DNA from 2 places in the Streptomyces sp. NBC_01622 genome. Region 1 is predicted to be linked to the other one. Evidence: predicted binding sites of a transcription regulator. Region 1 holds the regulator's gene; the other holds the start of a gene.
The links. Region 1 encodes HrcA, which represses chaperone genes, less so after heat shock. Its sites were predicted from a motif close to TTNGCACTCNGNNNNNCNGAGTGCNAA; they were not measured.

Region 1 (4,415 bases):
GTGGGCGTAGACGCCGACCGCGGCCTTGTCCGCATACTCCGGCTGCGGCATGAAGAGGTTCACGCCGAAGGGGCGGGACGTCAGGCTCCGCAGCTGCTTGATCTCCTGGTACATGCCGTCGGCGGTCTTGTACCCGGCGGCGAGGAACCCCAGCCCGCCGGCCTCGGACACGGCAGCCGCGAGGCGCGGTACGGAGACACCGCCCGCCATGGGGGCCTGCACGATCGGATGCGGGAAGAGATCGGTCAGCGCGGAGGACATGACGGCATGTTGTCACGTCCTCCGAACAAGTCCGAATCCGGCCTTCCGCCGGGCATAGGACAGATGCATGCCCAGGCGGAGGCCGGTTCGACGACCGATTCGACGACCGGTTCAGCGGCCGTTGAAAGCGTCCTTCAGACGGGAGAACAGGCCCTGCTGTCCCGGCTGGAACGTCCCCATGGGCCGTTCCTCGCCGCGCAGTTTCGCCAGCTCCCTGAGGAGGCGTTCCTGCTCCACGTCGAGCTTGGTCGGGGTGGTGACCTCGACGTGCACGATGAGGTCGCCCCGGCCGCCGCCGCGCAGATGCGTGATGCCTCGGGTGTGCAGCGGGATCGACTGGCCGGACTGGGTGCCGGGCCGGATGTCGACCTCCTCCATGCCGTCCAGCGTCTCCAACGGCACCTTCGTGCCGAGGGCCGCCGCCGTCATCGGGAGGGTGACCGTGCAGTGCAGGTCGTCGCCGCGGCGCTGGAACATCGCGTGCGGCAGCTCGTGGATCTCGACGTACAGGTCACCGGCGGGGCCGCCGCCGGGGCCGACCTCGCCCTCGCCCGCGAGCTGGATCCGCGTGCCGTTGTCCACACCGGCCGGGATCTTCACCGTCAGCGTGCGCCGCGAGCGGACGCGGCCGTCACCGGCGCACTCCGGGCACGGCGTCGGCACGACGGTGCCGAAGCCCTGGCACTGGGGGCAGGGGCGGGACGTCATGACCTGGCCCAGGAAGGACCGGGTCACCTGCGACACCTCACCGCGACCGCGACACATGTCACAGGTCTGCGCGGAGGTGCCGGGGGCGGCGCCCTCGCCGTTGCAGGTGTTGCAGACGACGGCCGTGTCGACCTGGATGTCCTTCGTGGTGCCGAAGGCCGCCTCGTCCAGCTCGATCTCCAGCCGGATCATGGCGTCCTGGCCACGGCGGGTGCGCGAGCGCGGCCCGCGCTGCGACGCCGTACCGAAGAACGCGTCCATGATGTCCGAGAAGTTCCCGAAGCCACCCTGGCCGAAGCCGCCGGCGCCCGCGCCGCCCGCCTGCGAGAGGGGGTCGCCGCCGAGGTCGTAGACCTGCTTCTTCTGCGGGTCCGAGAGCACCTCGTAAGCGGCGTTGATCTCCTTGAACCGCTCCTGGGTCTTCGGATCCGGATTGACGTCCGGGTGCAGCTCGCGCGCGAGCCGGCGGAAGGCCTTCTTGATCTCATCCTGCGACGCGTCGCGACGCACGCCGAGAACGGCGTAGTAGTCCGTGGCCACTTAGGACTCCGCCAGGATCTGTCCGACGTACCGTGCCACTGCGCGTACCGCTCCCATCGTTCCCGGGTAATCCATGCGGGTCGGTCCGACCACGCCGAGCTTGGCGACTGCCTCGCCGCCCGAACCGTAGCCGACCGACACCACCGACGTGGAGTTGAGTCCCTCGTAGGCGTTCTCGTGACCGATCCGTACGGTCATGCCCGAATCCCCCGCCTCACCAAGCAACTTGAGGAGGACGACCTGCTCCTCCAGGGCTTCCAGGATGGGGCGGATGGTGAGGGGAAAGTCATGTCCGAAGCGGGTGAGATTGGCGGTGCCGCCGATCATCAGCCGCTCCTCGGTCTCCTCGACGAGGGTCTCCAGGAGGGTGGAGAGCACCGTCGCGACCGTGCCGCGGTCCTCGTTCTCGAAGGCCTCCGGCAGGTCCTGCACGAGCTGCGGCACGTCCGCGAAGCGGCGGCCGGCGATCCGGCTGTTGAGCCGCGCGCGTAGATCCGCGAGCGAGGACTCCCCGAAGGGGGCCGGGCAGTCCACCATGCGCTGCTCGACCCGCCCTGTGTCGGTGATCAGCACGAGCATCACGCGCGCGGGGGCCAGCGACAGCAGCTCCACGTGCCGGACGGTCGACCGGGTCAGCGAGGGGTACTGCACGACGGCGACCTGCCGGGTGAGCTGCGCGAGCAGCCGTACCGTACGGCCCACCACGTCGTCGAGGTCTACGGCACCGTCGAGGAAGTTCTGGATGGCCTTGCGCTCGGGGCCGGTCATCGGCTTGACACCGGCGAGCTTGTCGACGAACAGGCGGTAGCCCTTGTCCGTCGGGATGCGTCCGGCGCTGGTGTGCGGCTGGGCGATGTACCCCTCGTCCTCCAGGGCCGCCATGTCGTTGCGCACGGTCGCCGGGGAGACGCCGAGGCTGTGCCGCTCGGTGAGCGCCTTGGAGCCCACCGGCTCCTCGGTGCCGACATAGTCCTGGACGATGGCGCGCAGCACCTGAAGCCTGCGTTCGCTGAGCATCGCGCACACCTCCAGTTCTGGTCGCCTTTGTCGCCGCTTGTCGCGAGCCCGCCCTTTCCTGGCACTCTGTGCGCGTGAGTGCCAGCGTTCCCCGGCCAGTGTACGGCCGTGAGGTACACCCCGGGCAAGGCCGGTCCTGCGATGCCACGCCGTGGGGTGCCGTCACCGTTAGCGTCGCCGTATGACGGTGACTTGGGAAGAGGCGGGGTGGGAGCGGCTGGCCGCCGGGGTGGGCCGGTGCCGGCTGCCTGGCTGGGACTGCACGGTCGGTCTGGTCGTCGGGGAGGGGTCGGCGCTGATGATCGACGCCGGGTCGAGTCTCGCGGAGGGCGCGCGATTGCGTACGGCGGCGCGGGCGCTCGCCGGGCGCCCTGTGACCCATCTCGCGCTCACCCACCCCCACTTCGACCATGTCTTCGGGGCGGCGGAGTTCGCGGACGCGGAGGTGTTCGGGGTGGTGGGCGTGGAGCGGGTGTTGGCGGACGAGCGGGAGGCACTCCGTAGGGACGCGGTCGAAAACGGCCTCCACGCGCGCGTGGCCGACGAGGCCGTGGCCGCCCTGGTGTACCCCCGTCACCTGGTGTCGGGCGATTGGCCCCTCTCTCTGGGCGACGACCGAGAGGTCCTGCTGGCGAACGCCGGGCCCGGGCACACGGCCCATGACCTCGCAGTGCTCGTCCCCGGTTCCCCGCCGGTCGTCTTCTGCGGCGACCTGGTCGAGGAGTCCGGCGAACCCCAGGCGGGCCCCGACGCCGTACCGTCCCACTGGCCGGCCGCCCTGGACCGCCTCCTCGACCTGGGCGGCGAGGACGCGGTGTACGTGCCCGGTCACGGAGCGGTGGTGGACGCGGGGTTCGTGCGGGCCCAACGGGACGCGTTGGCAACGCGTTTCGGCGTGTCGCGGTGACGCCTCCCGGCCTTCTCCTATCGTCATCCGAATGCGCCAGTACTCCGCCGACCTGACCCCGCCGTGGAAGAAGCCCAAGCCGGTACCCGAGGTCCCGGCGGACCCCGGCCTGGTGGTCGAGGAGCCGGGCACCGGTTTCTGCGGCGCGGTGATCCGCTGCGAGGCCGGCACGGTCACCCTGGAGGACCGCTTCGGCAAGCACCGGGTGTTCCCCCTGGAGCCGCGCGGCTTCCTCCTGGAGGGCCGGGTGGTCACCCTGGTCAGGCCTGTGTCCAGTCCGCTACGGCCCACCCGTACGGCATCCGGTTCGGTCGCCGTTCCCGGTGCACGCGCGCGTGTGGCCCGCGCCGGTCGCATCTACGTCGAGGGCCGGCACGACGCCGAGCTCGTCGAGCGGGTGTGGGGCGACGATCTGCGCATCGAGGGCGTGGTGGTCGAGTACCTGGAGGGCGTCGACGACCTGCCGGCCATCGTGGCGGAGTTCGCCCCGGGCCCGGACGCCCGCCTCGGCATCCTGGTGGACCATTTGCTCCCCGGCACCAAGGAGTGGCGCATCGCCCAGTCGGTCACCAGCGAGCACGCGCTCGTCGTCGGCCACCCCTACATCGACATCTGGGAGGCCGTGAAACCGTCCTCCGTGGGCATCGCCGCGTGGCCCAGGATCCCGCACGGTCAGGACTGGAAGACGGGGGTGTGCCGGGCCCTGGGTTGGCCGGAAAACACCGGTGCGGTGTGGCAGGCGATTCTGGCCAAGGTGGGGTCGTACAAGGATCTTGAGCCGGAACTGCTGGGGCGGGTCGAGGAGTTGATCGACTTCGTCACGGCCGGCGGTGAGGCGTGACGTTCTCATAGGTGGCGAATTCGCTGGTGTCCAGTTCCGTGCCGATGGGCTCCAACTGTGTGAGGTCGCCGAACTTGGTGATGCGCCGGCACCGGTAGTCCGCGTCCTCGCCCATGCCCGTCGGCTCGGTGAACAGGACGC
Region 2 (4,415 bases), 2.4 Mb from region 1:
ACCACGTCCTCACCGGGAATGCCGCCCGGCGAGAACTGCCGGGTCATCGGCGCCATGACGATCCGGTTGGGGACGGTCAGGCCGTTGAGGGTGATCGGACGGGCGAGGACTTCGGCCGCTCGGGAGGCGGGGGCGGTCGTAGACACGTGTGGGGGCTCCTCGGGACTACCAGGTACCGGACGGTATGTGCGTATGCATCGATCATGCGTCAACAACAACCTCCGGGCCAAGCCCGTCATTCCGACCGTCCCACCCCTCGGCCTGTGATCCCGGACACGCCCGAGGGCGGTACCCCCCGCCAGAAGCAGGAAGTACCGCCCTCGGTAAGACCGTTGATCAACCGGAAGGGGTCGATCAGAAGTCCATGTCACCGCCCGGCATGCCGCCACCGGCGCCCGCGCCGGCACCGGCCTTCTCCGGCTTGTCGGCGATGACGGCCTCGGTGGTGAGGAAGAGCGCGGCGATGGACGCGGCGTTCTGCAGGGCAGAGCGCGTGACCTTCGCCGGGTCGATGATGCCCTCGGCGATCATGTCCACGTACTCACCGGACGCGGCGTTGAGGCCGTGACCGATGGGCAGGTTGCGGACCTTCTCGACGACGACTCCGCCTTCGAGACCACCGTTGACGGCGATCTGCTTCAGCGGGGCCTCGAGGGCCAGCTTCACGATCGCCGCACCGGTGGCCTCGTCACCTTCGAGCTCGAGCTTCTCGAAGACGTGGCCCGCCTGGATGAGCGCGACGCCGCCACCGGCGACGATGCCCTCCTCGACGGCCGCCTTCGCGTTGCGAACGGCGTCCTCGATACGGTGCTTGCGCTCCTTGAGCTCGACCTCGGTGGCCGCGCCCGCCTTGATGACGGCGACGCCGCCGGCGAGCTTGGCGAGGCGCTCCTGGAGCTTCTCGCGGTCGTAGTCCGAGTCGCTGTTCTCGATCTCGGCGCGGATCTGGTTGACCCGGCCGGCGACCTGGTCGGCGGAGCCGGAGCCGTCGACGATGGTGGTCTCGTCCTTGGTGATGACGACCTTGCGGGCGCGGCCGAGGAGGTCCACGGTCGCGTTCTCCAGCTTGAGGCCGACCTCCTCGGAGATGACCTCGCCGCCCGTGAGGATGGCGATGTCGCCGAGCATGGCCTTGCGGCGGTCGCCGAAGCCCGGGGCCTTGACGGCGACGGACTTGAAGGTGCCGCGGATCTTGTTGACGACCAGCGTGGACAGGGCCTCGCCCTCGACGTCCTCGGCGATGATCAGCAGCGGCTTGCCCGACTGCATGACCTTCTCCAGGAGCGGGAGCAGGTCCTTGACGTTGGCGATCTTCGAGTTGGCGATCAGGATGTACGGGTCGTCGAGGACGGCCTCCATACGCTCCATGTCGGTGGCGAAGTACGCCGAGATGTAGCCCTTGTCGAAGCGCATGCCCTCGGTGAGCTCGAGCTCGAGCCCGAAGGTCTGCGACTCCTCGACGGTGATGACGCCTTCCTTGCCGACCTTGTCCATCGCCTCGGCGATGAGCTCGCCGATCTGGGTGTCGGCGGCGGAGATGGAGGCCGTAGAAGCGATCTGCTCCTTGGTCTCCACGTCCTTGGCCTGCTCAAGGAGGGCACCGGAGACGGCCTCGACGGCCTTCTCGATACCGCGCTTGAGGGCCATCGGGTTGGCGCCGGCGGCTACGTTGCGCAGACCCTCCTTGACGAGGGCCTGGGCGAGGACGGTCGCGGTGGTCGTACCGTCACCGGCGACGTCGTCCGTCTTCTTGGCGACTTCCTTGACCAGCTCGGCGCCGATCTTCTCGTACGGGTCCTCGAGCTCGATCTCCTTGGCGATGGAAACACCATCGTTGGTGATCGTGGGGGCGCCCCACTTCTTCTCGAGGACGACGTTGCGGCCCTTGGGGCCGAGGGTGACCTTGACGGCGTCGGCGAGCTGGTTCATCCCGCGCTCGAGACCGCGCCGTGCCTCCTCGTCGAACGCGATGATCTTGGCCATGTGAAGTGGTCCTCCCGGACTGGGGTGGATTGCTCCGGACCGCGCTGGCGCCCGCGACGGACGGCCTGCCTGCCCCGTGGTTCCTTGCACCACCTGGCCTGCGGGCCTCACCGACCCGGTCCTTCGTTATCACTCTCACCTTCAGAGTGCTAACGCCAATGATTAGCACTCGGCATGCCCGAGTGCAAGGTGCGCCCGCGAAGCGGGCTCGTTGAGGGGTGGTGGTCGGGCGACGGGTGGGCGCAAGCGGCTGCCAGGTTCTGACCTCCCTGGCACGGGCCCGGCACCGGCCCGGACGCGTCCCGACTCCGGGCATGCCGAAGGGCCCGTACCCCAGGAGGTGACCCCCCAGGAGTACGAGCCCTTCGGTGAAGAACGAAGAACGTCGCTGCTGTTCGTCGGCGCGTGCTTCAGCCGGTCGCGAGCCGGACCATGTCCGCCTGCGGCCCCTTCTGACCCTGCGAGATCTCGAAATCGACCCGCTGACCCTCTTCCAGGGTGCGGTAGCCGTCCATCTGAATCGCGCTGTAGTGGACGAAAACATCCGCACCACCGTCGACCGCGATGAAGCCGTACCCCTTCTCCGCGTTGAACCATTTGACGGTGCCCTGAGCCATGCCTAACTCCCCTATTACTGGCCCTTGCACGGATCCGCACTTCGCGGATCCGGGTCAGACCTCACCCCCCACAGGATTGGGGGCGTGCGCCGGAACGCGTCGACCGCGGCCGAATGTATCCGTCCAACTGCCGTCTGCAACAGGTCAATCCGACGAGAATTCCGGGCAGGACCGGTCGGGAATTTACGGAGAATTCGTCCGACTTCAGGGCAAGTCGGGCCCGATAAAGGCAATATAAGGCGCAAAAGACCTGCACACTTTGGCTACTTCTCATCGCACGCGGAGCCGGTACTCATATGCGTTCGGCATGCGGAGTGGAGCGCGTTCCCCAACTGTACCCCGCTCAACCATAGAGAATTGCCCCCTCCGCTTCTCTCACGGAGGGGGCAATTCGATGAACTCTTGGTAATCGACGTTACCTAGGGTAACGATCAGCCGCCGGCGACGGCCGGAATGATCGAGACGCCGGCCCCGTCCGGGGTGGCCGTCTCCAGCCCCTGCTCGAAGCGGACGTCGTCGTCGTTGACGTAGACGTTGACGAACCGGCGCAGCTTCCCCTGGTCGTCGAGGACGCGGGCGGAGATCCCGGTGTGGTTCTTCTCCAGGTCCGAGATGACCTCGGCGAGGGTCGCACCTTCGGCGGTTACTTCGGCCTGCCCGCCGGTGTAGGTGCGCAGGATGGTGGGGATGCGGACACTAACGCTCACGATGAAACCTCCGGTCAGCTTCTTTTTAGGGGCGCGGGGCACTGCGCGACCAGCCCCCACCGGCCCGCAGACGAACAACGACGCTAGGACGCGAGCCCAGCTTCCCTGAAGGACTCAAGACTCGGGCGGATCGTCGCGGTGAGCCCGGTACCGGCAACCGCGTCCAGCGTCTTCAGACCGTCCCCGGTGTTCAGCACGACAGTCGTCAGCGTCGGGTCCAGCAATCCGTTGTCGATCAGCTTCTTCGCCACGCCCACGGTCACCCCGCCCGCCGTCTCCGCGAAGATCCCCTCGGTCCGGGCCAGCAGCTTGATCGCGTCGACGACCTGCTCGTCGTTGACGTCCTCCACCGCTCCGCCCGTACGCCGGGCGATGTCCAGCACGTACGGCCCGTCCGCCGGGTTCCCGATGGCGAGGGACTTCGCGATGGTGTTCGGCTTCTGCGGGCGTACGACGTCGTGCCCGGCCTTGTAGGCGACGGACACCGGCGAGCAGCCCTCCGCCTGGGCGCCGAAGATCTTGTACGGCTTGTCCTCGACGAGCCCGAGCTTGATCAGCTCCTGCAGACCCTTGTCGATCTTCGTGAGCTGGGAGCCCGAGGCGATCGGCACGACCAGCTGGTCGGGAAGCTTCCACCCGAGCTGCTCGCAGATCTCGTACGCCAGGGTCTTGGAGCCCTCCGCGTAGTACGGCCGCAGGTTGACGTTGACGAAGCCCCAGCCCTCGCCGGCCGGGTCGCCGATCAGCTCGGAGCAGAAGCGGTTCACGTCGTCGTAGTTGCCCTCGATGCCGACGAGCTCGCCGCCGTAGATCGCGGCCATGACGATCTTGCCCTCTTCCAGGTCGTGCGGGATGAACACGCAGGAGCGGAAGCCGGCCCGGGCGGCGGCGGCACCGACCGCGCCGGCGAGGTTGCCGGTGGAGGAGCAGGAGAGGGTGGTGAAGTCGAACGCGCGGGCGGCCTCGATGGCCTGGGCGACGACGCGGTCCTTGAAGGAGTGCGTCGGGTTGCCGGAGTCGTCCTTGACGAACAACTTGCCCGCGTCGACGCCCAGTTCGCGGGCGAGGTTGTCGGCCTGGACGAGCTTGGTCCAGCCGGGGTTGATGT

Region 2: a site for HrcA is predicted at 2,146-2,172, ahead of groL (chaperonin GroEL). Genes of this name have one in related genera too.

What each region holds. Positions count from the first base shown of each region.
Region 1 covers NZ_CP109293.1:7,535,238-7,539,652, reverse strand. The annotation lists gene OH768_RS34860 (nitronate monooxygenase) at 1-261, opposite strand, end outside; gene dnaJ (molecular chaperone DnaJ) at 373-1,509, opposite strand; gene hrcA (heat-inducible transcriptional repressor HrcA) at 1,510-2,526, opposite strand; gene OH768_RS34845 (MBL fold metallo-hydrolase) at 2,708-3,433, shown strand; gene OH768_RS34840 (DUF3097 domain-containing protein) at 3,465-4,274, shown strand; gene OH768_RS34835 (Uma2 family endonuclease) at 4,252-4,415, opposite strand, start outside.
Region 2 covers NZ_CP109293.1:5,144,889-5,149,303, forward strand. The annotation lists gene OH768_RS23185 (NADH:flavin oxidoreductase) at 1-146, opposite strand, end outside; gene groL (chaperonin GroEL) at 355-1,983, opposite strand; gene OH768_RS23195 (cold-shock protein) at 2,394-2,600, opposite strand; gene OH768_RS23200 (MoaD/ThiS family protein) at 3,032-3,307, opposite strand; gene thrC (threonine synthase) at 3,391-4,415, opposite strand, start outside.